DNA from 3 places in the Pacificimonas sp. ICDLI1SI03 genome. Region 3 is predicted to be linked to each of the others. Evidence: predicted binding sites of a transcription regulator. Region 3 holds the regulator's gene; each other region holds the start of a gene.
The links. Region 3 encodes LexA, which represses DNA repair genes until DNA is damaged. Its sites were predicted from a motif close to GTTCCNCNCTTGTTCT; they were not measured.
Positions count from the first base shown of each region.

Region 1: the regulator LexA is predicted to act here: its motif matches at 3,121-3,136, upstream of recA (recombinase RecA).
Region 2: the regulator LexA is predicted to act here: its motif matches at 6,301-6,316, upstream of radA (DNA repair protein RadA).

Region 1 is NZ_JBSQAU010000001.1:583,427-594,250, forward strand. Features, by position in the region: gene ACSMXM_RS02740 (TorF family putative porin) at 1-450, shown strand, start outside; gene ACSMXM_RS02745 (hybrid sensor histidine kinase/response regulator) at 571-3,063, shown strand; gene recA (recombinase RecA) at 3,186-4,247, shown strand; gene ACSMXM_RS02755 (ABC transporter transmembrane domain-containing protein) at 4,370-6,151, shown strand; gene ACSMXM_RS02760 (putative bifunctional diguanylate cyclase/phosphodiesterase) at 6,192-8,462, opposite strand; gene ACSMXM_RS02765 (glutathione S-transferase family protein) at 8,589-9,242, opposite strand; gene ACSMXM_RS02770 (hypothetical protein) at 9,350-9,892, opposite strand; gene ACSMXM_RS02775 (citrate synthase) at 9,905-10,824, opposite strand, start outside.
Region 2 is NZ_JBSQAU010000002.1:463,315-474,138, reverse strand. Features, by position in the region: gene ACSMXM_RS14240 (HWE histidine kinase domain-containing protein) at 1-514, shown strand, start outside; gene ACSMXM_RS14235 (UbiH/UbiF/VisC/COQ6 family ubiquinone biosynthesis hydroxylase) at 557-1,810, opposite strand; gene ACSMXM_RS14230 (FtsK/SpoIIIE family DNA translocase) at 2,203-4,530, shown strand; gene ACSMXM_RS14225 (cation:proton antiporter domain-containing protein) at 4,531-6,195, opposite strand; gene radA (DNA repair protein RadA) at 6,332-7,714, shown strand; gene ribA (GTP cyclohydrolase II) at 7,750-8,823, opposite strand; gene ACSMXM_RS14210 (exodeoxyribonuclease III) at 8,834-9,625, opposite strand; gene ACSMXM_RS14205 (LolA family protein) at 9,914-10,513, opposite strand; gene ACSMXM_RS14200 (peptidylprolyl isomerase) at 10,676-10,824, shown strand, end outside.
Region 3 is NZ_JBSQAU010000001.1:297,816-308,639, forward strand. Features, by position in the region: gene ACSMXM_RS01425 (3-hydroxyacyl-CoA dehydrogenase NAD-binding domain-containing protein) at 1-1,171, shown strand, start outside; gene ACSMXM_RS01430 (D-alanyl-D-alanine carboxypeptidase family protein) at 1,367-2,368, shown strand; gene ACSMXM_RS01435 (DUF4170 domain-containing protein) at 2,389-2,622, opposite strand; gene ACSMXM_RS01440 (gamma carbonic anhydrase family protein) at 2,631-3,200, opposite strand; gene ACSMXM_RS01445 (MlaC/ttg2D family ABC transporter substrate-binding protein) at 3,197-3,826, opposite strand; gene ACSMXM_RS01450 (c-type cytochrome) at 3,837-4,217, opposite strand; gene lexA (transcriptional repressor LexA) at 4,365-5,027, opposite strand; gene ACSMXM_RS01460 (molybdopterin molybdotransferase MoeA) at 5,077-6,258, opposite strand; gene moaC (cyclic pyranopterin monophosphate synthase MoaC) at 6,251-6,727, opposite strand; gene trpC (indole-3-glycerol phosphate synthase TrpC) at 6,720-7,505, opposite strand; gene trpD (anthranilate phosphoribosyltransferase) at 7,502-8,482, opposite strand; gene ACSMXM_RS01480 (anthranilate synthase component II) at 8,479-9,054, opposite strand; gene trpE (anthranilate synthase component I) at 9,101-10,624, opposite strand; gene ACSMXM_RS01490 (SurA N-terminal domain-containing protein) at 10,633-10,824, opposite strand, start outside.

The DNA.
Region 1 (10,824 bases), 290 kb from region 3:
CCCGGCGGTGCAGGTAATAATGACTATATCGAATTTTACGGTTCGCTGGGTGCAGAGGTTGGCCCCCTTGCCGCCACGGTTGGCACGGCATGGAACCCCGATCAGGATTCGCTCGGCGGCGATAATATCTACGTCTACGGCGATTTGGGTGCCGACATTCCGGGAACGCCGTTCAGCCTTGCCGGCCATCTGGGATATAGCAACGGATCGATGGGCTTCGGCGGTTCCGGCATAGCGCCCGACGGCACGTTTGCTTCCTATGACGATGATTATCTGGACTGGTCGGTCGGCGTGTCGACGGAGCTGTTCGGGCTCTCTCTCGGCCTTACCTACCTCGATACCAACATCAGCAAGACGCGCGAAAATGTCGTGGGTACGCGCGTCACTGGGTCGGGCAGCCCCTATGTGGCCGATGATCAGTTTGTCGCATCCCTGGGCTATAGTTTCTAGCACCAGGTATCCGCGGGGGTGGGGGACGGCGCGCGGGAGGGCGCGACGTCCCCCAATTTCTGTTCCTGTTTCCGCGCGCGACATTGACGTCGCCTCTGGCGTCCTGCGAAGAGCGGAACCATGACATCCAACATTGCTCCTGTTCGGGCCGACCAGATGCCGGATCCCACCGAATGGCCGCGCGTGCCGACCGTGCAGCGCAATATGTGGACGACGATCGCCATCGCGGTGATCGCTGCTTTGGGGTCCGCCGCTCTGGTGGGTTACGCGCTCGGGATCTGGGAATTCGCGGCCTTGTTTGCCGCGCTGGTGGTCGCCAGTGGGGCCATCGGCTATTTCGCCGCACTCGGCCGGTCGCGCAGGGGCGGTGGCCGTATCGACTGGGCGCTTGTGCGTGCAGCGCTCGAATCTCAACAGGTGGCACTCGCAATCACCGACAGGGAAGGGCGCCTAGTCAGTGCCAATGCCGCCTATGGCGCCCGTGCAAATGGTTTTCCCGCGCCGACGGAGCTTGCCCTGCGTGAAGGCGTGGGGGACGCGGCGGTGCTTGCCGCCGCCAATGCTGCACGACGCGACGGTAGCGGCTTCGCCGATATTTCCGTCACCGGCGATGACGGGATCAGCCGGCGCCTGCGGATCACCGTTCGTCCTGCCGAGCAGGGCCGGGATTATCTGCTGTGGACCCTGCGGCGCGATCGCACCGACAAGGCGCTGGATGACACGAGGGAGATGATTGAGGGGCCGCTTGGCGGCTGGTTCGGCAGTGCGGGTATTCTCGCGGCGATGGCAGGCGGCGATGGGCGCGTTCTCGCCAGCAATCATGCCTTCATGCAATATATTGGCGAACAACCGGCCGGGACGTCGTTAAATCTCGGAAATCTCGTCGATGTGGATGACGAGGGGGATCATTGGCTGATTTGCCGCTCGGGCACGGGGGACCCAGATCGTCTGCCCGTCCTGGTCACTCGCCTGCCATTGACGGCCGAGGCGGCGCGAGTGGCGGAGGGTGCACCGACCATTGCCGAAGGAGAGGACGATGTTGAGCCCGATGCGGGCGCCTTTCTTTTCCTGCTGCGGGAACGGGAAACACCGCAGGTGGCCGCCGCCGCCATACCGACCGATCTGCCGGCTTTGATGGGCGTTTTGCCGATCGGACTGGCGCTGACCGATCGGGATGGCCAGCTGAAATATATGAACGATGCGTTCCGCGCGGCGGCGGGCGTGACCGAGGATATGAACCGCGGCTTGTTATATCCCAGCGATCTCGTTGGAAAAGATGACAAGTCGGCGGTCGCCGATATGGTCCGCCGCGCCGCCTCCAGTTCCGAGGGCGTGCGGGATCTTCGCGTTCGTCTGAAGCACCGACCCGACGAACCGGTGGTGCTGACCATCGGTCGCGCGCCGTGGCAGGAAGGGCCCGCCGTGGTCCTGTCTCTAAAGGACAATCGCGAACAAATGCGTCTGGAGCGCCAGATCACCCAGGCGACGAAAATGCAGGCCGTGGGGCAATTGGCGGGCGGCGTTGCGCACGACTTCAATAATATCCTGACGGCGATCATTGGCTATTGCGATTTGATGATGATGCGCCACAGCCCTGGCGATCCGGATTTTGACGACATCAATCAAGTCCGTCAGAACGCCAACCGCGCGGCAAATCTCGTGCGCCAGCTTCTGGCCTTCAGCCGTCAGCAGACCTTGCGGCCGCAGCTGTTGCAGGTGTCCGACATTGTCGGCGAGCTGTCCCACCTCCTGAAACGGCTGCTGGGCGAACGTGTCAAATTGACCGTCGATCATGGCCGCGGGCTTGCCCCCGTGCGCGCCGATCCGGGCCAGATGGAGCAGGTGATCGTAAACCTCGCCGTCAACTCCAGGGATGCCATGCCTGACGGCGGCACGCTCACCATCCGGACGTTCGCGGTCACCCCCCAAGAGGCAAAGCGCCTGGCGAGGGAAGGCATGCCGCCCGCGGATTATGTCGCCATTGCCGTGTGCGACACCGGCACGGGCATCCCTGCCGAAGCGCTGCCAAAGATCTTCGAACCCTTCTTCACGACGAAGGAGGTTGGACGCGGCACCGGACTAGGTCTTTCCACCGTGTATGGCATCGTCAAGCAATCCGGCGGCTTTATCTTCGCCGATTCGCGCGAAGGCGATGGAACGGACTTCACGATCTATCTTCCTGCGCAGGAAGCCTTGGTGGAACCCGCATCGGCTACGGCAAGTGTAAAGCCGCGCGATACCAATTTCGGTGAAGGGACGATCCTGATTGCCGAGGACGAGGACATGGTGCGTGCCGTGGCGGAGCGGGCGCTGACCCGAAAGGGCTATGACGTGGTCTGCGCCTCCGACGGAGAGGCGGCGCTCGAAATGCTGATGGCGATGGATGCGCCGCCCGACCTTCTCATCACCGACGTCGTCATGCCGGTCATGGACGGACCTGCCCTCGTCGCGGCGGCGCGGGAGAAGTTTCCGCAGCTGAAAATCGTCTTCATGTCGGGCTATGCGGAGGAACAGCTGCGATCATCTCTGGAAATCGAGGACGCCGGATTTCTCGCCAAACCGTTTTCCGTCAACGATATCACGGAGAAGGTCTATCAAACGCTGAAGGGATGACCTCTTCCAACCCGAACGTCGTCCAGGAACATATAAAGAACTTTATCTTGTGAAGGTAGAACAAATGCGGTACGAACGGCTTATGTTGAACGCCCCGAGGGGCAGGGCTAGGGAGGCTGATCATGGCCGCAGCGTTAAAGATAGTGGACTCGGGAATGGATAAGCAGAAGGCTCTCGACGCAGCCCTGGCGCAGATCGATCGCGCCTTCGGCAAGGGGTCCGCGATGAAGCTGGGCCAGCAGGAAAAGGTTGAGATCGACGCGATTTCGACCGGGTCCATTGGCCTCGATCTGGCGCTGGGCGTCGGCGGTTTTCCGCGGGGACGCATCATTGAAATCTACGGCCCGGAAAGCTCCGGCAAGACGACTTTGGCGCTACACGCCATTGCCGAGGCGCAGAAGGCAGGCGGCACGGCGGCATTCGTCGATGCGGAACATGCGCTCGACCCCATTTATGCGAAGAAGCTGGGCGTCGATACGGCAGAGCTGATCGTTTCCCAGCCGGATACCGGCGAACAGGCGCTGGAGATCGTGGATACGCTCGTACGTTCCAACGCGGTCGATATTCTCGTCATCGATTCCGTCGCGGCCCTGACGCCGCGGGCCGAGATCGAGGGCGAAATGGGCGACAGCCATGTCGGTCTGCAGGCTCGTCTGATGTCGCAGGCATTGCGCAAGCTGACGGGGTCCATCAACCGTTCGCGCACGACCGTGGTCTTCATCAATCAGGTACGCATGAAAATCGGCGTCATGTACGGCAATCCGGAAACGACCACGGGCGGCAATGCGCTGAAATTCTACGCCTCCTGCCGACTCGATATTCGCCGCATCGGTCAGATCAAGGATCGCGATGAAGTCGTTGGCAACACGACGCGGGTGAAGGTCGTCAAGAACAAGGTGGCGCCGCCGTTCCGGCAGGTGGAATTCGATATCATGTATGGCGAAGGAATTTCAAAGACTGGTGAAATCCTCGATCTCGGCGTGAAGGCCGGCATCGTCGAAAAATCTGGTGCATGGTTCAGTCATGATTCCACGCGCATCGGTCAGGGACGTGAAAATTCCAAAACCTTCCTCAACGACAATCCCGAATTTCTGGCCAAGATCGAGGCTGCCATCCGCGGTAAATCGACGGAAGTCGACGGCGCACTGCTGGATGGTAAGGACGAAGAGGCTGAGGACGCCTGATCGGCACTTCCATCGGATTTCGTTGAGATGGTGAATGCTTACGGGGCCAGGTCCAGGCGGATCTGCCCCGTTTGTGTTTGTAGTCTCGACGATCGTCCTGCACGGCTTTAAGTGCCGCTCGAATGGCTGATATACCCACCGCCGATTTGCCGCCGAAGAGCCGTAAATTCTCGCGTCTCAAGATCGTCTGGGACTTTGCACGCGCGTACCCAATGCAGATCGTGGTTTCGTTGCTGGCCCTGATCGTCGCGGCCAGCGCGACGCTTGCCATACCGCAGGGACTGAAGCTGGTCGTCGACCGCGGCTTCGGCAATGAAGACCCTGCGGCTATCGCGCCATATTTCCTGGGTCTGATTGCCATCGTCATCGTCATGGCAATCGCAACCGGTGTTCGGTTCTATTTCGTTTCCTGGCTGGGCGAACGGGTGGTTGCCGACTTGCGCGTTGCCGTCCATCGCAACCTTCTGTCCCTCGACCCCGCCTATTTCGAGGAGAACCGCCCCTCGGAAATAGCAAGCCGGCTGACCGCCGACACATCCGTCATCGAACAGGTAGTCGGAACCAGTTTTTCCATTGCGCTCAGAAACACCTTCATGGGGCTGGGCGGGATCGTTTATCTGTTCTACCTCAGCCCGAAGCTGACTGGTCTCATCCTTCTCGTCATCCCACTGACGATTGGTCCGATCATTCTTCTGGGTCGTAAGGTGCAGAACCTCAGCCGCACCAGTCAGGATCGTATCGCTGACGTCGGGGCGATCATTTCCGAAACTCTGGGCGCGATCAAAATCGTTCAGGCATTCACGCAGGAATCGCGGGAAAGCCGCAGGTTTGCCAATGCAGTCGATGACGCTTTTGCTGCCGCCCGCCGCCGCATTCGTATCCGTGCGCTGCTAACAGGGGTGGTCATTCTGCTGATCTTTTCGGCGATCACCCTCGTCTTGTGGCAGGGCGCGGTGGACGTCATTACCGGCCGCATTACCGGCGGTACGATCACCGCCTTTGTCTTCGCCAGCGCGCTCGTTGCGGGTGCGTTCGGCGCCCTTACCGAGGTTTATGGCGACGTCATGCGCGGCGCGGGTGCGGCGGGGCGACTGGCAGAGCTCCTGGCCCAGATTCCCGCCATCCGCCCTCCCGAAACGCCAATTGCCTTGCCTGCCTCTGGAATGGGCAGGGTGGAATTCCGCGACGTCACCTTTCTTTACCCGACGAAGCCGGGTGTCGCGGCGATCAAAAATTTCGATCTGAAGGTAGCGGCGGGTGAAACCGTTGCTGTAGTCGGACCCTCAGGCGCTGGGAAATCCACGCTGTTTCAACTTGTTCAGAGATTTTACGACCCGCAGGAGGGCAGCATCCTTGTGGACGGCGTCGCCATCGACGAAGTGAGCCCGCTCGACCTCCGTTCGCGTCTCTCGGTGGTCCCGCAGGAAACCGTCGTCTTCGCCGCGACGGCGGGACAGAACATCGCCTATGGCCGTCCCGATGCCAGCGAAGAACAAATTTGGGAGGCGGCGAGAAACGCGAACGCCGATGGCTTTCTGCGCGCTCTCCCTGAGGGGCTCGACACATTTATGGGCGAGGCCGGCACCCGCCTGTCGGGCGGCCAGCGGCAACGAATCGCCATTGCGCGGGCGATCCTGCGCGACGCCCCCATTCTGCTTCTCGACGAGGCGACCAGCGCTCTCGACGCTGAGTCCGAACGGGATGTCCAGCTTGCGCTGGAGCGTCTTATGCAGGGACGCACCACGCTCGTTGTTGCGCACCGGCTTGCCACCGTCCGCAATGCAGATCGCATCGTTGTCATGGATGAGGGGCGGATCGTCGCAGAGGGAAACCACGACCAGTTGATGCGCCATGATGGCCTTTATGCCCGCTTGGCGAGGTTGCAGTTCGACGACGCCGCCTGAGGCACCCGACGCCTGCAACCCGCGCTAATAGCGCTTCGGCCTATGCGCTTTTTGCCGTGGGCATTCTGTCTGTGTCGGGCAGCCTGACCAGTTCGCGGGCGGCCTCCGCCGACATGGGTTTTCCCGTCAGATAGCCCTGGATCTGGTTACACCCCATTTGCTGCAGGGCAGCCAATTGGCCGGGCAGTTCGATGCCTTCTGCGACCGTCACCATTCCCATGTCGCGCGCCAGTCCGATCACGGCCTTGATGATGGCATGGCAATTCTTGTTGTTCTGCATGTCGATGACGAAGGATCTGTCGATCTTGATCTTGTGGAACGCGAATTTCTGCAGATAGCCCAATGACGAGAACCCCGTACCGAAATCATCCAGAGAAAACCGGATTCCAAGCGCGCGCAGCCGCTCGAGCAGAGCGCGCGTCCGGCGGCTTTCCTGCAGCAGCACCCCTTCCGTAATCTCGATCTCCAACCGCGATGGCTGCAGACCGGACGTGCGGAGCGCCTCGGCAACGATATGTTCCAGCCCATCGCCGCGCATCTGCAGGGGCGACACGTTGATTGCGACGCTCAGATTGCCCGGCCATCTCGCCGCCTCCGCCGTTGCGGAGCGGATGACCCATGCGCCCAGTTCGTTGATGAAGCCGCTTTCCTCGGCCAGCGGAATGAATTCCGCAGGAGAGACAAAGCCGCGTGTAGAGTGCGTCCAGCGCAGCAGCGTCTCAAAGCCTTTTACCTCCAGCGTCCGGGAATCGACCAGCGGCTGATAATTGAGGTAGAATTCGCCCCGTTCCAGACCCTGCTCCATCTCGGCGATCAGGGTTCGCCGGGCCGTGGCGCTGGCATTCATTTCCTTGTCGAATTTCTGCCAATTCTTCCGGCCGGCCTCGCGCGCTGCGCGAAGGGCTGTTTCGGCGTTTTGCAGCAGAGTCGGGAATGTCTTCGCATCATCCGGCGCCGTGGCGATACCGATGCTGACCGACATGTGCACCAGTGCGCCCGCGCCTCTGATCGGCAGAGACATTTCTTCCAGAATCTTTCCGGCAAGCGTCTCCAATTTGGCGGATACCTGGACAGAGGAAACCAGCAGCGCAAACTCGTCGCCACCCAGGCGTGCGACGATGGCGTTGCGGCCTGCTATCATTTGCAGCCGGCGCCCCGTCTCCTTCAGGATGGCGTCGCCGGCACGACTGCCATGCTCCTCATTCAGGGATTTGAAATGGTCTATATTAATGAGGAGAAGGCCGGTTTTCCGTGATCCTGCCGCCTCCGCCAGATACTGGATGGCTTGATCTTCGAAGGTCTGGCGATTGGAAAGGTCCGTAAGGGCGTCGTAATGCGCCAGGCGTGATACGCGTTCCTCGGCCCGCATCTCGCTCGTCACGTCGCTGATGACCCCGCGAAACGCCGGTCCCCCCGGCTCCTCTACCGGCCGCGCCGTCAGTGACCACCGCCGCTGCTCGCCGCGTGTACCCAGCGTCACGACGAGCCTTTGCACGGGCTGGTGGGTTGCGAGCTTATCGGCCAATTGCCGTTGCGCCTCATCCGGTACGAACAGAGACAGGAAATGGCGTCCCTCAAGATCCCCCACCCGCATGCGCGCAAGCTGCGCGAACGGGGCGGTGACGTTCAGCAGGTGGCCGTCCTTGTTCAGAGAGAACAGCCGGTCGGAACCCTGCTCCTCATATTCGTTCAACAGATTTCGCGCGATGCCGCCCTGCCACTCCGCGCGCACGCGACGGGCCAGGCTGCGGCTGGTATCCTCCATGATGTCCGCCAACAGCCAGGCGATCAGGATGGCGGCATTGCCCAGCCACCAAGCGCTCGTCTGCTGGATCGCGTAGCATGCGGTCAATAACGCCAGACCGACGCAGACAGCGGCCAGTTTCGGGCCATTGGGCAGAAACCTGGCAGAGGCGGTGGCGATAAAGGGCAGGGCGGAAAGCATCGCCAGCAGCGACATCTGCAACGACGTCGGCAGGTCCGGCAGCACAAGATAGGTGACCGTGAACAGCGGAATGATGGCAAGGCTATATTCGGCGACGATGCGCCCGATCGCGACATCGATGCCCTTGTCGCTGGCCAAGCGGGCCGCGGCGGTCAGCAGCAGAAGCCCCGCGACCGAAATCCCCGCGCCCCAAAAGGGCGCAAATTGGGGCAGGGCGGCCCAGAACAGCAGGCCATAGGTCGCCAGCGCGACCAACGCCAGGCTGCCCCTTGCGGTTACCAGGCCTGCGCGGTGTGCCTCTATCTGGGCGGCAAGGATGGCGGCGGGTGGGGGGGCGCCCGTCTGATCCTCTTTGATTGTCCTCATTTTTGACACGGGGGGTACTTGTCTCCGTCGGCCATCCGTCCCCTTGGTTATCGGCCGCAAAACCCTTCAAATCCGTTTAAAAAGCCCCGCTATTATGGGCAAGAAACATCGATTATGGCTTGTTAATCAGCTCAGCATCGGCGTCATGCCGGGCTCGGCCTTTGCCATCGCGGCGCGGTAAGCATCCCGTTGACCGATGCGCTGCAGCCATGCGCGAATATTGGGAAAGGGTTCGACGCTTGTCTGGCGAAATGCCCGCCCAGTCGTCAGGGCATAGCCCATATTTATGTCCGCCAGGGTCAGGGATTGGCCGCCGAAATAATCGGCCTCGCCCAGACGCGCTTCGATCATGGCCCAAGCCTTCGCATTGCGATCGCGGCTAAAGACCTCGGCGGGGTTCCCTTCTGGTGCGTTCGCGATGGTCAGCATCAGGGACAGCATGGCCGTGGCCATGAACGTGCCGTTTGCCCAATGAAACCAGAAAAGATGATCCGCATGATCCGGACTGTCCGGCCCGGGTGCGAAGCTGGCGCGCTGGTCGGGGGTGCCGTGGGTGGCGAGGATATATTCCAGGGTCGCGCCCGATTCACCCAGAACCAGATCGCCGTCGGTAATAACCGGCGCAACGCCCATCGGCGACAGGGCCTTGTATTCGTCGGGTGCCAGACGATTGTCGGACCGCCGCTCATAGACTTTCAGTTCGTAGTCGAGGCCCAATTCCTCTGCTAGCCAGACGATACGCTCGGACTGCGACAGGCGCAGGTGATGAATGGTCAACATTTTCTGTCTCCTCCCGAACCTTATGTCCGCTGGAAACTGAAAAGTCGATCAGGCCGTCTGGTCCATGGCGTTGGCTGATACGGCGATCACTCCAATGTCACCGACGCCTAATCCTCGTTGGTTTCTTCATTCAGCTCTTCATAGTCCACGGGCGGGGGCAGGGTGCAGCCGCGTTCGATGGCGCGACCTTTCAAATAGCTGCGTCGCGCAACACCGGCCAGGATGGCCGCCCTATAGGCGCGTTCGCGGCCCGCGCTACCCGTTACTTCCCGCACCACCCCGCGAAACGGGATCAGCATTCCCGCCCCGAATTTCCCCGCAAGCCCAAGAGCGGCATTGCGGCGCTTTTCGGTAAGTGACGGGTCGTCCGTAACCGTGTCGAAATCCGGGCCCAGCACTTCGTTCATCTGCGTGATTTCGGCACCCAGACGCGCACAACTGGCGGGTTCGGGCAGCCTGTAAGGATCATCCAGAATACGCTGGATCGCATCCTCCACCTTTGGCTGAACGATCCCGACGTCGCTAAGCGGCTGTATGGCGGCATCCCGCGCCCGTTCACCGGTCGATGCGCCGCCGGGATCCCTGCTGACGGCGCATGCCTGCAGGCTGAGTGTCGCCAGCGCGCCAATTATCACGAAACGAGCGCGCATGGCGACAGGTCCTTATCTATTTTCGAGCCGGACATAGTCGCGCTGGACCGGCCCGGTATACAATTGGCGGGGGCGACCGATGCGCTGGTCGGGATCCGCGATCATCTCGTTCCACTGGGCGACCCAGCCGACTGTGCGCGCCAGCGCGAACAGCGCCGTGAACATGGACGTCGGGAAACCGATGGCGCTCAGGATGATGCCGGAATAGAAATCCACGTTCGGGAACAGCTTCTTCTCGACGAAATAATCGTCGTTCAGGGCCATTTCCTCCAGTTCCAGCGCCACGTCGAAAACGGGATCATTTACGCCGAGGGCGCCCAGAACTTCGCGCACCGTTTTGCGCATCACGGTCGCGCGCGGATCGTAATTCTTGTAAACGCGATGGCCGAAACCCATCAGGCGGAACGGGTCGTTCTTGTCCTTGGCGCGCTCAATATATTTCGGGATCTCGGAAGGATGTCCGATTTCCTTCAGCATGTTCAGCGCCGCCTCATTGGCACCGCCATGGGCAGGGCCCCACAGGCAGGCAATGCCGGCCGCGATGCAGGCAAATGGGTTTGCACCCGACGAGCCGGCCAGGCGGACGGTCGACGTGGACGCATTCTGCTCATGATCGGCATGCAGGATGAAAATGCGGTCGAGAGCACGCTCCACCACCGGATTGACTTCATAGGGCTCGGCCGGAACGCCGAACGTCATTTTCAGGAAATTGCCGGTGTAGCTCAGCGAGTTGTCAGGGTAGAGCGTCGGCTGGCCGACGGCATATTTATACGCCATCGCTGCGATCGTTGGCATCTTGGCGATCAGGCGGTGCGACGCGATCTTGCGCTGTTCCGGATCGTTGATGTCCGTCGAATCATGATAGAATGCCGACATCGACCCGACGACGCCACACATGATGGCCATCGGGTGGGCGTCGCGGCGGAAACCGC
Region 2 (10,824 bases), on a different contig from region 3:
AGAACGTTCCGTCCCCTTCGAGTTGAAGGGGGAGGCAGACATCCGCTATGACGTGTCGGGCCTGCGCGCCCGTTTCGTCATCCCCGGCGATCAGATCGACGGCATGACGCGCATTGCTGCCAAACCGGCCCCCGCGCCGCAGGAGGAAGATATGCATCCGCCCTTGTCTGGCGACGTTCTGTTGCTGGAAGACAATATGATCATCGCAATGGACGTCGAGAACGCCCTTGAGCGGATGGGGGCGGAGCGTGTCCACATCGCCGCAACCGTCGAAGAGGCATTGAAGTCCTTGGAAAAACATCAACTTCGCTTTGCCATGCTGGACGTGAATTTGGGGTCCGGTACCAGCGAGCCGGTGGCGGAAGCCTTGACCGAGCGAAAGGTGCCGTTTCTGTTTTCGACCGGCTATGGCGAGGGAAGCGACCTGACGAAGCGTTTCGCCAATGTCGGCGTATTGCAAAAGCCGGTAGATGAAGACCAGTTGCAAGAGGCCCTGAAAAAAGCCCTCGGCTAGAAGCGCTCGGTTAAAATGCCTGCCTGCAATCGCCCGTCCCTTTCACGGACGGTCGCCGCGCAATAATTGCGGCAGGTCGCCAGAGGCGCCCCGTGCTTCGGTCATGAAGAATGACTTTAACGGCGCGACGCGTTCAACGGTCCCCAGCCCGATGGCGCGCAGACGCTGCATTGGTCGCGGGGCGAGACCGAAAAGGCGGTTCAATATGTCGGTACTTGCCGCGACCGCCAGATTGTCGAGGCCGCGCCAGCGCGAATAGCGGGAAATGACTTCCTCTTCGCCCAGATCGAGGCCGAGGCGCTTTGCCTCGCCCAAAACTTCGCCAATCGCCGCTGCATCGCGCAGGCCCATGTTGAGGCCCTGTCCCGCAATTGGATGAATACCATGTGCGGCGTCGCCCACCAGGGCCAGCCGGTGCGCCGTATAGGATGCGGCATGGTGAAACCCCAGCGGGTAGGATGACGGCTCCGCCGCCAGCCGCAACTCTCCGAGAAAGCCGCCTATGCGCTTATCCATTTCCGCCAGCAGGGCACGCGGCGGCAGGTCCAGATAAGCGGACGCATGCTTGCCTTCGACGGTCCAGACGATGGCCGAACGGTGCGGCAGATCCTGGCCCTCACCATCAAGCATCGGCAGAATCGCGAACGGGCCGGACGGATAGAATAGTTCAAATGCCACATGATTATGCGGCAGCTCATGGTCGATCATGCCGACGATCGCCGTTTGCCGGTACTGCCACCGCGCAACACGAATACCGGCATCCTCGCGCAGTTTCGACCGGCGCCCGTCCGCACCGATGATCAGGGGCGCGCGGATTGTGTCGCCGTCAGCCAGGGTGACACACACGCCATGTTCGCCGCGTTCTATCCGCGCAACCTTGGCGGGTGCGCGCACATCAATCAATGCGTCCTGACGCCCGCCATCGATCAGCGCGCGGCGCAGATGACGGTTTTCCACCATGTGGCCCAGCGGCTCGCCTTCCGCTTCGCCGCCGTCCTGGCCGCCCGCGCGTCCGTCGAAGTGCAGATGCTGCGGCCGCAGCCCCTCGGTCACGCGAATTTCGTTGATGGGACAGTCGAGGCCCTGCAGCCGGTCCGCCAGACCGAGAGCGCCAAACATGCGCCAGGATGCACTGGCGATCGCGGTCGCCCTACCGTCGAAGTCCTGGCTGACCGTCTGTTCCAGATCGGCAGCATCTATGACCGTGGTGCGTACCCCGAAGGCCGACAGCGCAAGGGCCGTGACCATTCCGACGAGACCGCCGCCGATTATGATGGCATCGCTGTGGGTTTCCATGCTCCCTCCTTATGCGGACCGGGCCGGGCGTGAAAGCCGCAGCTTGCCGCAGGTCGCCTTCGCAGCGCGCCAAAGAATGCAAAAACCTGAGGCAGCGACCTCTGTTTGCCTACGAGTTAGGCATGACATGATTACTTCGGAGAGGCGCGTGCTCCTTAAGTAACTGATAATACTTTAGATGCTAAAACTGGCACATGGTTTGTATAGTATCGGCTTGAGAAGGCGGGGGGTCCCGCTCTCTTGCTCGCTCGGATCGATCCTCCCCAAGGAATCCGATATGACTTCGGCCGGTGGCTCAAAAAGAGCGCCGGCCGCTTTTTTATCTGCGGATTCCCTATTCGTTCTTGGCGCAGCCTCCCCGTTCTGCGAAATGCGACCGCATGACACGGGCAATGGCAAAGAAACAGGCGGCGCCGACGGGCCTGATCCCTGTCGCCGTGAAGGTCGCAGCCGCCCGCGCAGTCCGGCAGCTGCTCGGCATCCTGCTCGCCCTCCTCGGCGTCGCCATGATCCTGTCCCTGATCAGCTATTCGCCCGCCGACCCATCACTGAACCGTGCGACAATCGCAGCGCCGGAAAACTGGATGGGTAGCGGCGGCGCGCTTTATTCCGACATGGTGCTGCAATTGTTCGGCTATGCCGCCGCGCTGATGATCCCGCTGACCATCACTGCCGGTTTGCGGCTGGCAATGGGAAGGCAGCAGCCGAATCCGGGCTGGCGTACCACACTGACCTTTCTGGCGATCCTGCTCGGCGCGCTGGCGCTGGGTATGCTCCCGCTGCTGGGACCGCCTGCGGGTCCGGGCGGTCTGGTTGGACAATTGGGCGCGCTTGCCACCGGTGCGATTGGTGACGTTCTGCCGCCTGAGATTTCGGCCACTGCCACCAATTATGCGCTGGCGGCGATCCTGGGCGTTGTGGTGCTGTTCCTGACGATGAAGGGGCTTGCCTTGCCGCGCGGCTGGATCGCCGCCCGTCTTTCGCGCGCCGATGATGTTGAGGCGGATCAGCGCATGGCAAAGCCGCGCCGCACCGCCGAGCCGGAGATGAGCGCAGAACCCGACGCGGACGTACCAGACCGGCCCGCTCCCGCCACGCCGAAGCGTCCGGTCAAGATGGCCGAGACGCCGACAAAACCGTCGAAGCGCGCCGCGCGAGAACGTCAGTCCGGCCTCGCCCTCGGCGACCGTGCACAACTGCCGCCGCTGTCGCTGCTTGCCGCCGCTCCGCCGGCCAAGGGCACCAGGATCGACGAGGCGGCGCTGGAACAGAATGCGCGCCTTCTGGAAACCGTGCTCGATGATTTCGGCGTTAAGGGCGAAATCGTCGAGGTAAGGCCCGGCCCGGTCGTGACCATGTATGAGCTGGAACCCGCCCCCGGCATCAAATCCAGCCGCGTCATCGGTCTGGCGGACGACATTGCCCGCTCGATGTCTGCCGTGTCGGCCCGTGTCGCCGTGGTCCCGGGTCGCAACGTCATCGGTATCGAATTGCCGAATCGCGACCGGGAGACGGTGGTGCTGTCGGAACTGCTGTCCGACGCGACGTTCGACCGGGCGAAGGGCGCCCTGCCGCTTGTCCTGGGCAAGGACATTGCCGGCCTGCCCGTCGTGACCGACCTTGCCCCCATGCCCCATTTGCTGATCGCGGGCACGACCGGATCGGGCAAGTCCGTCGGTCTGAACGCCATGATCCTGTCGCTGCTGTACCGGCTGGAGCCGGACAAGTGCCGCATGATCATGATCGATCCAAAGATGCTGGAGCTGAGCGTCTATGACGGCATCCCCCACCTTCTGTCCCCCGTCGTTACGGAGCCATCGAAGGCCGTCCGCGCCCTGAAATGGGCGGTGGAACAGATGGAGGAACGCTATCGCATGATGGCCAGCGTCAATGTGCGGTCGCTGGCGGCCTTCAACGACAAGGTGACAGAGGCCAAGGCGTCCGGAAAGCCGTTCGAACGCCGCGTGCACACCGGCTATGATCCCGATTCCGGCCAGCCCATCTATGAGACGGAGGCGCTGGAATATGATCCCCTGCCGCTGATCGTCGTTATCGTCGACGAATTGGCCGACCTGATGATGACGGCGGGCAAAGAGGTCGAATTCCTGATCCAGCGGCTGGCGCAGAAGGCGCGCGCGGCAGGCATCCACCTGATCATGGCGACACAGCGCCCCTCCGTCGACGTCATCACCGGCGTTATCAAGGCCAATCTGCCCACCCGTATCAGCTTTTCCGTTACATCAAAGATCGACAGCCGCACGATCCTGGGTGAACAGGGCGCCGAACAGCTGCTGGGCAAGGGCGACATGCTGTTCATGAACGGTGGCAAATTCCTGACCCGCGTGCACGGCCCGTTCGTATCCGACGAGGAGGTGGAGCGCGTCGCCGATCATTGGCGCACGCAAGGGTCGCCCGACTATGTCGACGCCGTGACGGAGGAGCCGCCGCCGCAGCTGGACCAATATGGCATACCGCTGCCCACGCCCGACCTGATGGGCGGCGAGGACGACGACCCCGACGCGGCGCTGCTGCGGCAGGCGATCAAGGTGGTGCAGGATACACAGAAGGCATCCACCAGCCATGTGCAACGACACCTGCGCATCGGCTATAACAAGGCAGCGCGCCTGATCGACCAGATGGAGGAAATGGGCATCGTCAGTGCCGCCGACCATGTCGGTCGCCGCGAAGTGCTGATCGACGGCCAGGGCAACCGGCTCTAGCTAGGCCGCGATAGCAACGCCCGCAGTTTCCTGCGGCGGCACCTCATCTTCCATCCCCAGCGATCGCAATACATGAACGAGGAGGCGGTGGTCGCCCTCTTCCCCATGTGCATCGACGGCCTGCATCCCGACGGCACCATACCGGGCACCATCCTCGCCATCCACCATGGCGGCAATGCGGGTCAGGCCGGGCAAATATTCCTCAACAATGGGGTGCAGGTCGCGCGCCGCCTCGTAATCCAACCGTGTCAGCACGATAACCTGCCGATCGCCCATCGACAGCGGCTGCCAGCTGCGCGGGTCCGCCGGACTGGCGAAGTGCACGTCATAGCCATCCGCAACCGCCGTTTCGAACAGACGGTTATCGAATTCCAGCCCCACATGCCCCACGTCCCGCTGTGCCAGCGCATCTGCGAGCGCGCGGCCCTTAGGCCCCATGCCGACGATGATGACGGGGGCATCGTCGCCCGCAATCTTGCTGTCGGGCGGTCCTCGCCGCAGCCTGCCGGCCAATGTCCGCCCAACATCCGAAATTGCAGGCGTCGCGGCCAGGCTGATGGCGATGGCGGCGACCAGCATGGCGACGACATCCGTCCCGATCAGCACGGCGACAGCAGGCAGCGAGAAGACCACCAGAGCGAATTCCGATCCCTGTCCCAGCAGGAAGCCCAGTTGAACCGATCCCGGCACCGACCAGCGATTGGCCAGCGCCGCGGCGACGTTCAGGGCGCATTTCATGGCGATCAAGGCGGCGGCAATGCCCAGCACCTGCGGCCCGCGCTCTGCCAGCAATGCCGGGTTCAGCGACAAGCCAACCGTCATGAAGAAGAAGCCCAGGAAGAGACCGCGAAATGCCTCTATCTCGGCCTGAACGAGAACGCGGTAGCGCGACTCCGCGATGGCCACCCCGCCCAGAAACGCGCCTAGCGTCAGCGACAGGCCGATGGCCCCTGTCGCCCAGCCTGCCGCCAGCGCGAGAAACAGCGCCGTTGCGGTGAATACCTCGTTCGACCGGGCATTGGCGATCAGCCGGAACAGCGGCGCCGTCAGATAGCGGGAGAAGATGACGGCAACCCCAAAGGCGGCCACAGCCTTCAGCGCCGCCCATCCCAGATCACCGGCAAGAGAGCCGGAACCCGCCGCCAGGGCGGTCGCGGCGATCAGCAGGGCAATGGCGGCAATATCCTGAAAAATCAGGATCGACTGCGCCGCGCGCCCCACCGGACAATCGGCCTGCCCGCGCTGCTGGATCAGGCCGATGACCACGGCGGTCGATGACAGGCCCAGCGCCGCGCCGATGATGATGGAGGCCGTTACCGATTGACCGAGCAGCCATGCAGCCACACCGAACCCGGCGCTGGCGACCGTCATCTGCAGGGCGCCGAACCCGAATATATTGCCCGCCTCCTCGCGAATGCGCGTCAGGCTGAAATGCAGTCCCAGATTGAACAGCAGGAACATGACCCCCGCCTCTGCCAGCGCCTCGACGACTGGCCCCTCGAACCGGTCGGCATAGCCGAATGCGCCCAAGGCCAGGCCAAGCACGATATAACCGACAATGGGGCTAAGCCGGAGAACCTTGGACGCCAGCGCCGCGCCGATGCCCAAGCCCAGCAGCGATATGGCTGGCGCGATGGTCGTGAGAATTTCGGAGGAAGCGGCCATTCAGGAAGTTTACCCGCCTTTTCGCGGGCCGCATAGGCAGGGAGCATGGGCGCCGAGTGGGTCGGCTGAGGCACGCAGGCGAACCACCGCCCACCGGCCCTTCCCGTTCCCTTATTGTTCTGCTATCGCGCTAAGCATGGCAAAGCCCCAGAAACGATATAGCTGCCAGGCATGTGGCGCCGTCCAGACGAAATGGCAGGGGCAGTGTCCCGACTGCGCGGAATGGAATTCCCTGATCGAGGATGCAGGCGCGGTGGTTACGCCCTTCAGCGCAAAACATTCACTGCAACGGGGCGGGACGCGCATCGCGTTGGAAACGCTGGATGCGGATACGCCGCTGCCCCCGCGCACGAGTACGGGCATTGCAGAAATGGATCGCACGCTGGGCGGCGGTATCGTGCCCGGATCGGCGATCCTGATCGGCGGCGATCCGGGCATCGGCAAATCGACCCTGCTACTGCAGGTGGCGGGCCGCCTGGCGACACGGGGTCATCGGATCGTCTATATTTCCGGTGAGGAGGCGGCGGACCAGGTTCGCCTGCGCGCGCGGCGGCTCGGGCTGGGCGATGCGCCCGTCGAGCTGGCCAGCGCCACATCGGTGCGGGATATATTGACGACGCTGACCGACGGCACGCCGCCCGCGCTTCTGGTGATCGATTCGATTCAGACCATGCATTCCGACATATTGGAGGGCGCGCCCGGCACGGTCAGCCAGGTGCGCGCTGCCGCGCAGGAACTGATCCGCTTCGCCAAGCAGACCGGCACCGCGCTGGTCCTGGTGGGTCACGTGACAAAGGATGGCAGCATCGCCGGCCCGCGCGTCCTAGAACATATGGTCGACACCGTGCTCTATTTCGAAGGCGAGCGTTCCCATCAATATCGTATCCTGCGCGCGGTGAAGAACCGCTTTGGCGGCACCGATGAAATCGGCGTCTTCGCCATGGAAGCCGCCGGACTGACGGAAGTCTCAAACCCCTCCAGCCTGTTCCTGACGCAACGCGAACGGCCGGTGGCGGGTAGCGTCGTGTTTCCGGCGCTGGAGGGGACGCGGCCCGTCATGGTCGAGATACAGGCGCTGGTCGTCCGGCTCGCCTCTGGCGCGACGCCGCGCCGCGCCGTTGTAGGCTGGGATTCCGGGCGACTGGCGATGATCCTTGCGGTACTCGAGGCCCGCTGCGGCATGAGCTTTGCCAATGCCGAAGTTTACCTGAATATCGCGGGCGGCCTTCGCGTATCGGACCCTGCGGCGGACGTCGCGGTGGCGGCGGCGCTGGTCAGCGCGCTGACCGAAAATGCCGTGCCGCTGGATACCGTCGCGCTGGGCGAATTATCCCTTTCCGGAGAATTGCGGCCCGCCGCGCATCTGCAATTACGGCTGAAGGAAGCACACAAGCTGGGTTTCACCCGCGCGCTGACACCAAAGGCCGCCCGCGATGCCGTCCCCTCCGGCATGCGCGGAGAGGGCTTTTCCCACCTGCCCGACCTGGTGGCGCATCTGGCCGGCGGAGCCGCCGACTGACGCAGCAGCAGACCTGCAAGCAGCTCCGGTCGCCGCTAGAATTGGTGCCCTGTCCTGTCCCGCTTCGTCGCCAGATAGTCCGCGTTCAGCGCGCCATGGCCGGCGATCAGCGGCACGCGCGCTTCGACGGTGATGCCCGCTTGTTCCAACCCGTCCACCTTTGACGGGTTGTTGGTCAGCAGCCGGATGCGGGTGGCACCGACGCCGCGCAACATGGCGGCGGCAATGCCAAAATCGCGCTCGTCCACCTCGAATCCCAGGCGCAGATTCGCATCGACCGTGTCGAAACCCTGATCCTGCAGGCGATAGGCGCGCAATTTGTTCAGCAGGCCAATGCCGCGCCCCTCCTGCTGCAGATAAAGCAGGATGCCACCGCCATCCGCCGCAATGGCGTCCAGCGCAGCGACCAGCTGATCGCCGCAATCGCACTTCAGACTGCCCAGAACGTCGCCGGTCAGGCAGGCGCTGTGCAATCGCGTCAGCGGGGCCTTTTCGCGTGAGGTCTCGGCACCGTCCGCGCCCCTTCCCACCAGCAGGGCGAGATGCTCTGGTCCGCCGGGGCTGCGAAAGGCCACCACGCGCGTGTTCGGATCGGCCTTTAGCGGCAGTCGCGCGCGCGTAACCTCTCGCAGGCTGTCTGGCGCCCGGTGGGCCATGATGTCGGCAATGGAAACCTGCAGAAAATCGTCACCCTCCGCCGCTGCACGAACATGCAGCGCCGGCAGCAGACCGGCCAGCTTTGCCGCCTGCAGCGCGGCCAGCGCCGTGTCGGTATCATCGACGGGCCGGGTCTGGAACGGCCCCTTCAACGGGGTCGATAAATCCAGCGTCGGATCGGCCAGCGCCATGGCAGAGGCCGCGTCGATCCATTCCGGGCGCGCGATCCGAACCGCGCGCATGCCCGCCGCCGCCAATTGATTGGCAAGCGCCAGCTGTGCCGCGCGCTTGTCGGTGATCAGGATTTCCGCAACGACCTCACCCTCAAACAGGGCAAGGCGCTGCGCGTCGGTCAGCTCGATCGGCAGGATCGCAAGCGCCTCTGCCCCCGCAACGATGACCGCGCGACCCCGGCGGAGTTCATCAATGGCGCGTTCGGCGGCGATGGTCATGCGTCTGCGTTCACAACTCGATCTCGGTGATCAGGGGGATATGATCGCTGGGCCGGTCCCAGCTGCGCGCCGCCTCCAGCACACGGTGAGACCGGATATTGGGCAGGATTTCCGGCGACGTCCAGACGTGGTCCAGCCGCCGACCGCGATCGCCGACCGTCCAGTCCTTCGATCGATAGCTCCACCAGGTATAAAGCCGCTCTGGCGCGGGCACGAAATGGCGGCCGATATCCTGCCAGTCGTGGGCATCGCGCAGGCGCTGCATGGTTTCCACCTCGACGGGCGTATGGCTGACCACTTTCAACAATTGCTTGTGGCTCCACACGTCGGATTCCAGCGGTGCGATGTTGAAGTCCCCCATCATGATCGTCGGTTCGCGCAGCCCCTCCGACCAGCGGGTCATGCGTTCATAGAAATCCAGCTTCTGACCGAATTTGGGGTTCTCGTCACGGTCCGGAATGTCGCCCCCTGCGGGGATATAGACATTTTCCAGCAATATGCCGTTCGGCAGCCGAACACCGATATGGCGCGCCTCGCCATTATCCTGCCAGTCATAGCGGCGGTCCTCGACCAGCGGCACACGCGACAGAATCGCAACGCCGTGGTGCATCGGCTGTCCATGAAGGATGCGCGTAGTGTAGCCCAGCGCGTGGAACGCCTCGTGCGGGAATTGCGAATCCCGCACCTTTGTTTCCTGCAGGCAGATGATGTCGGGCTGTTCCGCCGTGACCAGTTGCTCGATGAGGGGCAGGCGAATCCGGACGCTGTTTATATTCCAGCTGACAAGTTTGGTAAGGCTCATGCCGCTGCTGCTAACGCGGCGACGCGGCGCCCGCAAAAGAATTGACCCCCACTCCTTTCCGAAGAACGGAGCGAGGGTCGTTCTTGCGCTCGTCACGCAAACGGATCCGGTTCAAACACCCCGGGCAACAGGGGGCAAAATCCCGAAGCGCCCTCGCTGGACCCGATGCGCCGAAGATAGGGGGGGCGTCATCGGCCGACAATCCGGTGCTTCCTCGACCTGCCCCAAAAAGGACGCACTTCGCCCCCCTTCAGTAACGGCTGCGAAACAAGAGACCCGGCGGCGGTCTCAACGCCGGGTCTGAGGACGCGGGTCGTTAAAGCGGAAGGCGTTCTTTGGAACGCCGCCATTGAACTCCACATCGGACAGCGCGACCCGCGTGGTATTGCCCTGTGCGTCGATCACGTTCCAACCTGACAGAGCCAGATCGGCGGGCGCTGCGCTATCCCGCTCGAAATAGATGGTGATGACGCCATATTCCGGATGTTCGCGGTCACGCGCCTCGACGACCAGCGCATTGGCGGTCGAGGATTTCACGCGGGCGAACTTCGCCAGATCCGCCTCCGGGTCCAACAGAACGCTCAGCGGCGTCGATCTGATCGGATAGCGCTGAACCTGCTTCACCTCATAATCGATGACGTTCACGCTCTTGCCGTCGGCCACCACAAGCAGCGGGATACCCTTTTCATACTGAAAGCGAATTTTACCCGGACGCGCCAGATAGACACGGCCCTTCGTGGTCGCGCCGCTGGCGGCGACCTGTGTGAAATTCGCCGTCATCGTACGCGTCTCTTCCAAATGCCGTGTCAGTTCCGGCAGCGTGGCGGCAGCGGGGACGGCCAGCATCAGCGCGGTCAGCGCAGCAAGACAGTTGCGAATGATGGACATCGGTCCTCCTGTTGAAATCTGGATAGCGATATAGCGGACGCCGGTTGAACCGGAATTGAATTGCCCGCGCATGAACGAGCGAACGCCGAAAAGGCGGCACGGGCCACCGTACATGCCGCCCGCACATGGTGTGTTCAGGCAGAAAAGGCTATGGTCCACACCATGATTCGTCTTTTTGCGCTCGCGGCTCTCATCGCCGCCCCCGCCCTGGCCCAGCCTGTCGAAGATGACACGGCTGCGCCTGCCCCCTCAGCTGCCAGCCCGCAGGAGGCACCGCCGGCCGAAACGGTCCCCACCGATCCCGCCGCCGT
Region 3 (10,824 bases):
GGGCGCAGGGATCGCCCTGGTGTCTGCCCGTGCGGGCATCGACGTTGTCCTCCTCGACCGTACGCAGGAGGCTGCGGAAAAGGGCAAGCAATATACCGCCGACAAGCTGGGCAAGCGCATGTCAGCCGAGAAGGTGCAGCCGATCCTTGATCGCATCCACCCCACGACCGACTATGCCGACCTGGCGGGATGCGACCTGATCGTCGAGGCGGTTTTCGAGGACCGCGAGATCAAGGCGGAGACCACGAAGAAGGTAGAGGCTATCGTCGGTGCCGACACTATATTCGGGTCGAATACATCGACGCTGCCAATTACCGGACTGGCCAAGGCATGGTCGCGGCCGGAGACGTTCATCGGCATTCATTTCTTCTCCCCGGTTGAAAAAATGCCGCTGGTTGAAATCATCGTCGGCGAAAAAACCGGTCCGGAAGCCATTGCAAACGCGTTGGATTACGTCGCGCAGCTCCGGAAAACGCCTATCGTGGTCAATGACAGCCGCGGCTTCTACACTTCACGCTGTTTCGGCACCTATGTGCAGGAGGGGACGGCCATGCTGGGCGAGGGTATAAGCCCGGCGCTGATTGAAAATGCCGGCAAACACATGGGTATGCCCGTCGGCCCGCTCGCTGTATCCGACGAGGTGTCGATCGAGCTGGGCCACAGGGTGATGCAGCAGATGAAGAAGGATATGGGCGACGCCTATAAACCCGGCGCAGCCGACGACGTCGTCGAGAAGATGATGGCGGAGGGTCGCACCGGACGCAAATCGGGCAAAGGCTATTACGACTATGGCGAGGGCGGCAAGCAGCTGTGGCCTGGTCTGCGGGAGGCATTCCCGCCAGCGGATGGCCCCGCCGATCCAGAAGTGCAGGAAATACAGGAAAGGCTGAAATTCCGCCAGTTGGTCGAATGTGCACGCTGCTTTGCCGAGGATGTTCTGGAAACGCCGGAAGACGGAGATTTGGGCGCGATCCTGGGCTGGGGGTTCATGCCGTTCACCGGTGGGCCGTTCAGCCATATGGATACGCTGGGCCTGGACCGGGTCGTGCAGATACTCGACCGTTTGGCTCAGATGCATGGAGAGCGCTTTGCGCCGCCGCAGATGCTACGCGACATGGCGGAGAGGGGCGAGACCTTTTACGGTGGAAATACCCGGCGTATGGCCGCCTGACCCCTATCGGAGGGGCTTGATGTACCGCGTCTCGCCGATGCGCGCGCGCACCGGTTGTTGCCGAAGTTTCAGGCTGGTTCCCTGGCTTCTCTCGGCTCACCGCACAGGGGACTCGCTTCATCGACGGCAGGCCGCTGATTTCTTTTATATTAATGTTCCATCTGTCATGGTCGCGCGGGACAGGAGGAAAATGAAATGCGGGCAGCGGCCACCATGATGAACCACTTTAAGTTGCGGCAGACTGTGTCTGCGGCGTTTTACGTCGCGACGATGCTGCTCCTGCTTGGCATGTGGCAACCCGCCGAGGCACGCTCTCTCAGCGACATCGAAAAATATGCCGCCATCGTGGTGGACGTCGATACGAATGAAGTCCTCTATGCGCACAAGGCGGATGCCGCTCGTCATCCCGCCTCCATCACGAAGGTGATGACGATGATGCTGGCCTTCGATGCGCTCGACGCCGGCAAGATCAAGATGGACGATCGGGTCGTCATGTCGGCGCATGCGGCGGCGCAGCCCCCCTCGAAACTGGCACTGGGCAAGGGCGGATGGTTGACGGTCGAGGAGGCCATCCGCGTCCTCGCCACGAAATCCGCGAACGATGTGGCGGTTGCGCTGGGCGAACATCTGGCAGGTACGGAAGTCGCCTTCGCACAGGAAATGACGGAGAAAGCCCGATCGATCGGTATGAATGCAACGGCGTTCTACAACGCCTCCGGACTGCCTAATCCGGCTCACTCCACGACGGCGCGCGATCTGGCCACCATGTCGGCCTATCTGATTCAGCATTATCCGCATTATTATGCGTTTTTCTCGCAGCAGCAGTATAATTTCTACGGCAAGGTGTTGCCGAACCATAACCGGCTGCTCGGTAAGCTGGTGGGCCTCGATGGGATCAAGACCGGGTTTACCAACGCGTCTGGCTTCACGCTCGCGGCATCGGCTCAGCGCGACGGCAAGCGTCTGGTCGGTATTGTGCTGGGCGCACCGTCCACGAAGCTGCGCAACGACAATATGGCAAATCTGATCAATGCCGGGTTCGATGTTCTGCGGCAGCGGAAGTTTGGTCGCAACGTTACGGTCGCCAGCTATATGAGTGAACCGGATCAGGCGCTGGGTAATTGGAACCCGGTCGTCGCGCAGGGATCACTGGATGAAGCTGAAGAGCCGGACTTTCAGCCCACCGCGGGAAATTAAGCTAAACAGCCCGGGGGCAGTTAAACTTCGGGTTCCAGCAGTTCGTGCAGGTGCACGACCAGATATTTCATCTCCGCATCATCGACGGTGCGCTGTGCATGAGCGCGCCACGCCTTTTCAGCGGTCTTATAGTCGGGGAAGATGCCCACAATATCGAGTGCAGAGGAATCTTCGAACTCCAGTCCGCGTGGATCCTTGACCCGACCCCCGAACACGAGATGCAATTTGCTGTCTGAAGCGTCGTGCTGTTTCATATCCGCCGCTATAGCGCCGCCTGCTCGGCCTGCAAGCGCCTCATTGTATCCTGCATGAAAGCGTCAAAGTCCTCGCCGGTCCAGGCGCGGTGGTCGCCTTCGGCATAAGCGATGGCGTTCCGGTGATAGATGGCAGCATTCAACCGGTTCGCGAGCCAATTTTCGCGCGTACGAATGACCTTTGCCGGGCTGCCAACGACGATGCTGTTCGGCGGGACGATCGTGCCGTCCTTCACATAGGCGTGTTGCCCGACGATGGAGTTGTTCCCGATCACAGCGCCGCCGTAAATGGTGGAATTGATGCCGATCAGGCAATTATCACCTATCGTGCAATTATGAAGGGTCGCCCTGTGGGTGATCGAACAATGTTCGCCTACCGTGACAGGGCCGCCTGGATCCGTGTGGATCATGACGAAGTCCTGTATGTTCGTCATGGCGCCGATGCGGATCGACGCTGCCTCCGATCGCATGACCACATTCATCCAGACGGATGAACCACGGCCCAGCTCTATGTCGCCATAAAGCTGGGCCGACGGGTCCACATAGGCGGCCTCACCTGTCGAGAGGCGGGACCTCAACTGATGCGTTTCTTCATCAATGTGACAAGGCCGTCAAAGCCATTGCGGCTGATATAGGCGTTGAAATCCTGTTCCTGCGTCAGCGCCATATTGACGCCGGAAACCTTCAGGTTGCGGATTTTGAAATCACTGCCGCCCTTTTTACGGACCTGCCAGACGGCATCGACCGGGTTGCCCGATTTCGGCGTGATGCGCGTGTAGACTTCAACATCGCCGCGGCTTCCCCGCGGAACGGCACGCGTTACCGACAGTTCGGAATCCTCAAAAGCGAACAGATTATTCGTGTAGGTAGCGACGACCCATTGCGGGAAGACCTTCATATACTCACGATACTGTGTGTCGCTGATGTCCTGACGGTGGCGGCGGATCAGATACTGGCCAATATAGTTCACGTCGAAATTGCTGGCGAGCATCTTGCGCAGTTCTTCCTGCGTCTGCGGCGACTGCGCGTCGCCCGAGCGGATCACGCCAAATGCGTCTTCCGCCAAACCGTCGATAAAGGCCGACGCGGCCTTTGTGTCGCTATCGGTCGCGGCCTGCGCTGAAGCGGGCGTCGCAACAAGGATGCTGAGGGGGGCTGCCATCGAAACGAGGGCGGCCGCTATGAAGGGCTTATGGAATTTCATGGAAATACTCCTACTTACCGGCGCGCAGGACATAGGATATGACCGCCGCGCGCTCGTCTGGTTTCTTCAAACCGGGAAAGGCCATTGTGGTTCCCTTCACGGTCTTTCTGGGGTCGTTCAGATATTCGTCGAGGCTGTCGCGCCCCCAGACGATATTCGATGCCTTCATGGCCGGGGAATAGCGCTTGAAATCAGCGGTTCCCGCTTCGCGACCGGACAGGCGAGTCAGCGAAGGACCCAGACGTACCTTCTCTCCGGGAACGTTAGGATCCCAGTGGCAGGCGCCGCAGCGTGTCTTGAACAGCGCTGCGCCATCAGGCGCGGATAGGGCAGGGATCGACATGAAGGCCGCAATGCCTGCGGCAATGGCAAACTTTATATGACCGTACATCGAAAAGGCGATTCCTCACTCTAGGTAGCTATTCCTATCGCAAGAATCCGATGAATTCGCGGTGAATTTCTCAAATGAATTTTCGGAGTGCCACGCAGATGCCCGCGCCGGCCCCGGCGTAGCTGTATATCGCGGCCGAAAGCTCGGTCAGTACCGCCGCAGCAGTCCAACCAGCTTGCCCTGCACCTTCACCTGGCTGGCGCGGTAGTTTTGCGGCTTGTAGTCCTTATTGGCAGGATCAAGCCGGATCATGTCGCCATTCTTGTTGAGCGTCTTCAGGGTTGCATCATTATCGTCGACCAGGGCCACGACGATGTCACCCGTGCGGGCATCGTCGCACCGTTCGATAAGGGCGTAGTCGCCGTCAAAGATCCCGGCCTCGATCATGGAATCGCCGGACACCTCCAGCGCATAATGATCGCCCTTCCCCAGCAGGGACGTAGGCAGACTCAGGGTTTCCGTGGTCTCTAGCGCTTCAATGGGCTGACCTGCGGCGATACGGCCGTGAAGCGGGATGTCGACGATATCCGGTTCTGAATCGTTGGCCGCCCGAACACTCTTCGGCTTGGCGCCGAAATCGACCTTTCTTACTTCGGCTTCGGGCATACGCAGAACCTCCAGCGCACGCGCGCGGTTCGCGAGGCGGCGAATGAACTTCCGCTCCTCGAGGGCGCTGACAAGCCGATGAACGCCACTTTTCGACTTGAGATCGAGAGCTGCCTTCATTTCTTCAAAAGAAGGAGAAACGCCGGTCTTCCGCAACCGTTCGTCGATGAACCTCAACAGTTCGAATTGCTTCGCCGTCAACATCGTTCGCGCTCCGTTCCCATGAACAATAGAAGAACGGGTAGGGGGTAAATCAGGTCCTGTCAAGTATCAGGACGGGCACCGACTCGCCGGTGGTGGCGGGTTTTGCATGGGACGGACGTATGATCAGCGCATTCGCGCGTGCCAGGGCCGCCAATTGCGCACTGTCCTGTGTTGCGAGCGGCGCCACAACGTCGCCGGAGAGGGTGGCACGCAGATGATCGCGCCTGTCCCCGTTCGCCGGAAGGGGCTGGCCAAGCCGTGCATTGGTCTCGCCCAACGCTGGATCCGCACCGCGAAGGGCCAAAACCATCGGTCTGACAAAGAGAAGCATGCAGACATAGGCGGAGACCGGGTTGCCCGGTAGCCCGACCAGGCGGGCAGCGCCGAGAGTTCCTGCAATCAGAGGTTTGCCTGGCTTGATGGCGATGCGCCAGAAATCGAGCGTGGCGCCGGCGTCATCGAGAGCGTCCTTGACGAGATCATGGTCACCGACGCTGGCGCCGCCGATGGTGATGATGATGTCGAATTTAGATGCACGCATCAATGCGTCGCGGATTTGCGCGCGATCATCCGGAACGATGCCGAAATCTTCAACATCTGCGCCTGCCGCGGCCAAGGCCGCGGCGATCATTGGGCCGTTGCCGGCGACAATCTGGGATGGTCCCGGCGGCGTTCCGGGGGGCACCAGTTCGTCACCGGTGGCGATGATCGCGACGCGCGGGGCGGCGTGCACCTGAAGCCGGGCATGTCCCGCACTGGCCGCCAGACCAACGACAGGGGCAGATACGAGACTGCCGACAGGGAGCAATTCCTGGCCGTTGGAATAGTCATTGCCTTCGGGCCGTATATGTGCGCCGATTTCTGGCGGGCCGCCCCCCTTCAGGGTCAGCGTATCGCCGGATCGTTCCACATCCTCTTGAACGATCACGGTATCTGTGCCGCCCGGAACCGGAGCGCCTGTAAATATCCTGATCGCGGCGCCCTTTTCGACGGAGCCGGCAAACCCCGCCCCGGCTGCGCTTTCGCCCCGAACTGTCCATGGGCCGGGCATATCCGCCCATCGGATGGCATATCCGTCCATTGCCGAGGCGGCGAAGGGCGGTTGTGTCAGTTTTGCAATCAGCGGCGCCGCAAGAATCCGTCCCCGCGCCGCCTCAAGCGGCACATCCTCTGCGGCAAGTGGTACAATTCCCGACAAAAGCCGGTCGTACGCATCCTCGAAGCTAAGCATTCTCCGCGCGCCAGTCCCCCGACTTGCCACCGCTTTTCGATTTCAGGTGCAGGTTTTCTATCCGCATTCCCTTATCGATCGCCTTGGCCATGTCGTAGATCGTCAGGAGTGCGACCGAGCAGGCGGTCATCGCCTCCATCTCGACACCGGTGCCAAAAGTGGTGGTCGCCATTGCCTCTGCCGACACGCCGCCATCATCCACCTGCAGCTCGATGGTGACGCTGGTGAGCGGCAGGGGGTGGCACAGCGGGATGAGTTCGGATGTTTTCTTGGCCGCCATGATGCCGGCGATACGGCCCGCGGCCAGAACGTCGCCCTTTGGCACCGAACCGGAGGCGATCGCATCGCGCGCCTCCGCAGACATCGAAATCCGACCTGCCGCCACGGCGATACGCTTGGTCTGGGCCTTCGCCGAGATGTCCACCATCTGCGCCGCACCGTCCGCGTTCAGATGCGTCAGATCAGGCACCGATCAACCTCCGCGTGGCGGCGGTGACATCATCCTGCCGCATCAACGTTTCGCCAACCAGAAATGCCTTCGCACCGGCATTCGCCAGGCGGTCCAGATCATCGATGCGGGCAAGCCCGCTTTCCGCGACAATCAGCCGATCGGCGGGAACAAGGGGGGCGAGGCGCTCGGTCGTCGACAGGTCGACCTCCAGCGTTTTCAGATTGCGATTATTGATGCCGATCAGGCGCGATTTCAGGCGAAGGGCCAATTCAAGCTCTTCTTCGTTGTGCACCTCTACGAGCACATCCATGCCCTGCTCCCGGGCGAGCATTTCCAGGTCGCGCGCCTCATAGCGGTTAAGCGCCGCCATAATCAGCAGGATGGCGTCCGCCCCCATCTCTCGGCTCTCGATGACCTGATAGGGGTCGACGATGAAATCCTTGCGCAGGATCGGCAGGTCGACACCGCCGCGAACCGTACGCAGAATTTCGTCGGATCCCTGGAACCACTTATCCTCTGTCAGAACCGAAAGGCAGGCGGCGCCCCCGTTTACATAGGCGCGTGCCAGCTTTGCCGGCTCGAAATCCTCGCGGATGAGCCCCTTGGACGGGCTGGCCTTTTTCAACTCTGCGATCAATGCGTGCCGGCCGCTCACCGCTTCGAGAGCAGCGATGAAGCCGCGCGGTGGGTGTATGGTCGCCGCCTTCGCCTCGAGGATCGCCTGCGGCACGGCAGTTTTGCGGGCAATCAGTTGCTCTCTCTTATAGGCGATTATCTCCTTGAGCGTGTCGCTCATCGAAAGGCCCTCCATTGATCCAGCTTGTCGCGTGCCGCGCCCTCGTCGATGGCGGCGGCTGCTTTTGCGGCGCCGGATTTCAGGTCGCCGGAAACGCCCGCGATGCATAGGGCCGCCGCAGCATTCATGACAGTGATATCGCGATAACCACCGTGCGCACCGTCCAGCAGGCGGATGAGCGCATCGGCGTTCTCCTTCGGTGTGCCGCCGCGTATTGCGTCGATATCGTGCTGTGCCAGCCCGGCCTCGGCGGGGGTGATGGTCTTCGTCGTCACTTCGGCCTCGGTCAGGCTACTGACGCGGCTACCCGTGGTGACGGTCAGTTCGTCCAGCCCATCGCCCCCGTGGACGACACTGGCGCTGACGGCGCCCAGATCGCGCAATGCCTCTGCTAGCGGCTCTGTCCAGCCGGGGGCGAACACGCCGACCAACTGCCGCTTCACGCCAGCCGGATTGGCGATTGGTCCCAGCAGGTTAAAAATGGTTCGCCGCCCCAGTGCCCGCCGCACGGAGGCGACCCGCGCCATAACCGGATGATGACGGGCGGCGAACAGAAAGCCGATGCCGACCTCCTGGATTGAAGCCTCGACGCGGTCAGGGGCGAGATCAAGATCGAGGCCAAGGCAGCTGAGCACATCCGCGGCGCCCGACTGTGATGATGCCGCCCGGTTGCCGTGCTTTGCGACCGGAACTCCGCAGGCGGCAACGATGATCGCCACGGCGGTCGAAATGTTGCGGGTGTGCATACCGTCGCCGCCGGTGCCGCACACGTCGATGGCCCCCTCCGGTGCGTCGACGGATATCATGCGCGCGCGCAGGACGCGCGCGCCTGCGACGATTTCTGCCACCGTTTCCCCACGCTTCGCCAGTTGCAAGAGAAAGCGGCCGATTTCGGCATCGTCCAGACCGCCGGATAGGATGGTGTCGAAGGCAGCTTCGGGATCGTCGAGCGGCCGGGAAGGGTCGGGAAGCTTCATTCCGCCAGTCCCGCAAGCTCCAGAAAGTTCCTGAGCAGTGCATGGCCGTGCTCGGTCGCAATGCTCTCAGGATGGAATTGTACGCCGTGCAGCGGCAAGTCGCGGTGGCGAAGTCCCTGGATGATCCCATCGTCTGAATGGGCATTGGCGACAAAAGGTGCAGGCGTGGCCTCGACAATCAGCGAATGATAGCGCGTTGCCAGATAGGGCGAGGGCAGTCCCGCGAACACGCCGGTGCCGTCGTGGATCACGGGCGACGTCTTGCCGTGCATAACCTTTGGTGCGCGGATGACGTTGCCGCCATAATGCTGCGCCATCGCCTGATGGCCCAAGCAAACGCCTAGCAGGGGAATGCGCGCCTCTGCGAGGAGAGGAATGATGTCGAGCGAGATCCCTGCTTCGTCAGGCGTGCAAGGGCCGGGCGAGATGACGACTGCATTGGGCCGTCTTGCGACCGCCTCTGCTGCGGAAAGCGCGTCGTTGCGCTCTACCGCCACCTCGGCCCCCAATTCCTGCAGATAGTGGACCAGATTATATGTGAAACTGTCGTAATTATCGATGACGAGGATCATGACGCGGCCATTTCGTCAAAGAAGTTCAAGACGATGGTGGTTTCCGTCATTGTCCGAAGCCCGTGTCGGCGGCGCGGCGAAGCGCCTCCCGCGCTGCGGCGACCAGCGCGCCCGCCTTAGCCTCGCACTCGCGTTGTTCGGACGCTGGGTCGGAATCGGCAACAATGCCGGCGCCCGCCTGTACATGCATGCGACCATCCTTGATCACCGCAGTTCGCAGAACGATGCAGGAATCCATGTCCCCGGCAGGCGAAAAATAGCCGACGCCACCTGCATAGGCACCCCTGCGCTCTGGCTCCAGTTCGGCAATGACCTGCATTGCGCGCACCTTTGGCGCGCCCGAGACGGTACCGGCGGGGAAGCCGGCCATCAGGGCATCGATGGCATCATTACCGGGTGCCAGGTCGCCGCGAACGTTCGAAACGATGTGCATGACGTGGCTGTAAAATTCGATGGTCTCGCGCTCCGTCACTGCAACGCTGCTGCGGGCGGCGACGCGTCCAACATCGTTGCGGCCAAGATCAAGCAGCATCAGATGTTCCGAGCGTTCCTTTGGATCGGCGAGGAGGCTTTCGCGATTGGCGGCATCCTCCGCCGCATTCTTTCCGCGCGGGCGTGTACCGGCGATGGGGCGGACCGTGACCTCTCCATCCCGCACCCGCACGAGGATTTCCGGGCTGGAGCCAACCAACGCGAAGTCCGGCATGTCGAGCATGTAGAGGAAAGGCGAGGGATTGATGCGCCTCAGTGCGCGATAAAGCTCCAGCGGTGGCAGCGGGAAATCCATGGAGAAACGCTGTGCGAGGACCACCTGGAAGATATCGCCTGCGAAAATATACTCCTTTGCGGCGGCCACCATTTCGGCATAGCGTTCCGGTGCCACATTGGGGCTGAGCGCGCCATCCGGGAGGTCCGGCAGATGCGTTCGGTCCTTCAGCGGGCCAGCAAGTTGCGATTGAGCGGTTTCAATGCGCTCCACCGCCCTTTCGCGCGCTTCCTCTGCCGTCAGGTGGGATGGGTAGACGGGGGCGGCAATAAACAGGGCGTCGCGCAGACGATCGAATACCAGCAATAAGGACGGGCGCACGAACATCATGTCGGGCAGGGCCAGCCCCTCGCCTTCGGCGGGGGGAACCGGTTCAATCAGGCCGATGCTTTCATAGCCAATATGACCGACAAGCGTAGAGAAGGCGGGGGGCAGCACCTCTGGCACGTCCATCCTGCTGCCGGCAACGAGGTCGCGCAGCACGGCCAGCGGATCGCCCTCTGCGGCGGTCCACGCATCCTTGTCTTCGCCGAACCTGCGATTGATCCCGCACTGCTTTCCCTGCGCGCGAAAGGCGAGGTCGGGATCGAAGCCGAGCATCGAATATCGGCCGCGGACCGTTCCCCCCTCTACGGATTCGAGAAGGAAGGAGCCGGATTTGGCGCGACCCAGTTTCAGCATCGCGCTTACCGGCGTATCGGTGTCGGCAACCGCCTCAGTCCATAGGATTTGCGGTGTGCCGGCATCATAGGCGGCAGCAAACGTGCCCCGGTCGGGCGCGATCATTCCCATTTTTGCCGGCATATTGCGATCTACTCGCCCGTCAGTTGAACGCCGCGATATTGCGCCTCTAGCGCATTGAGGGCATTCGGAAACCGCTCGACACCCACATGTTCGGTGACCGCTCTTGCAAAGGTTTGCTGCAATTCCTGCGCGCTCACCTGCCGCAGCTGTGATCTGATGGTCGTGACGAACCCGGGGGCATCCGCGAGCTTCCCGGGCAC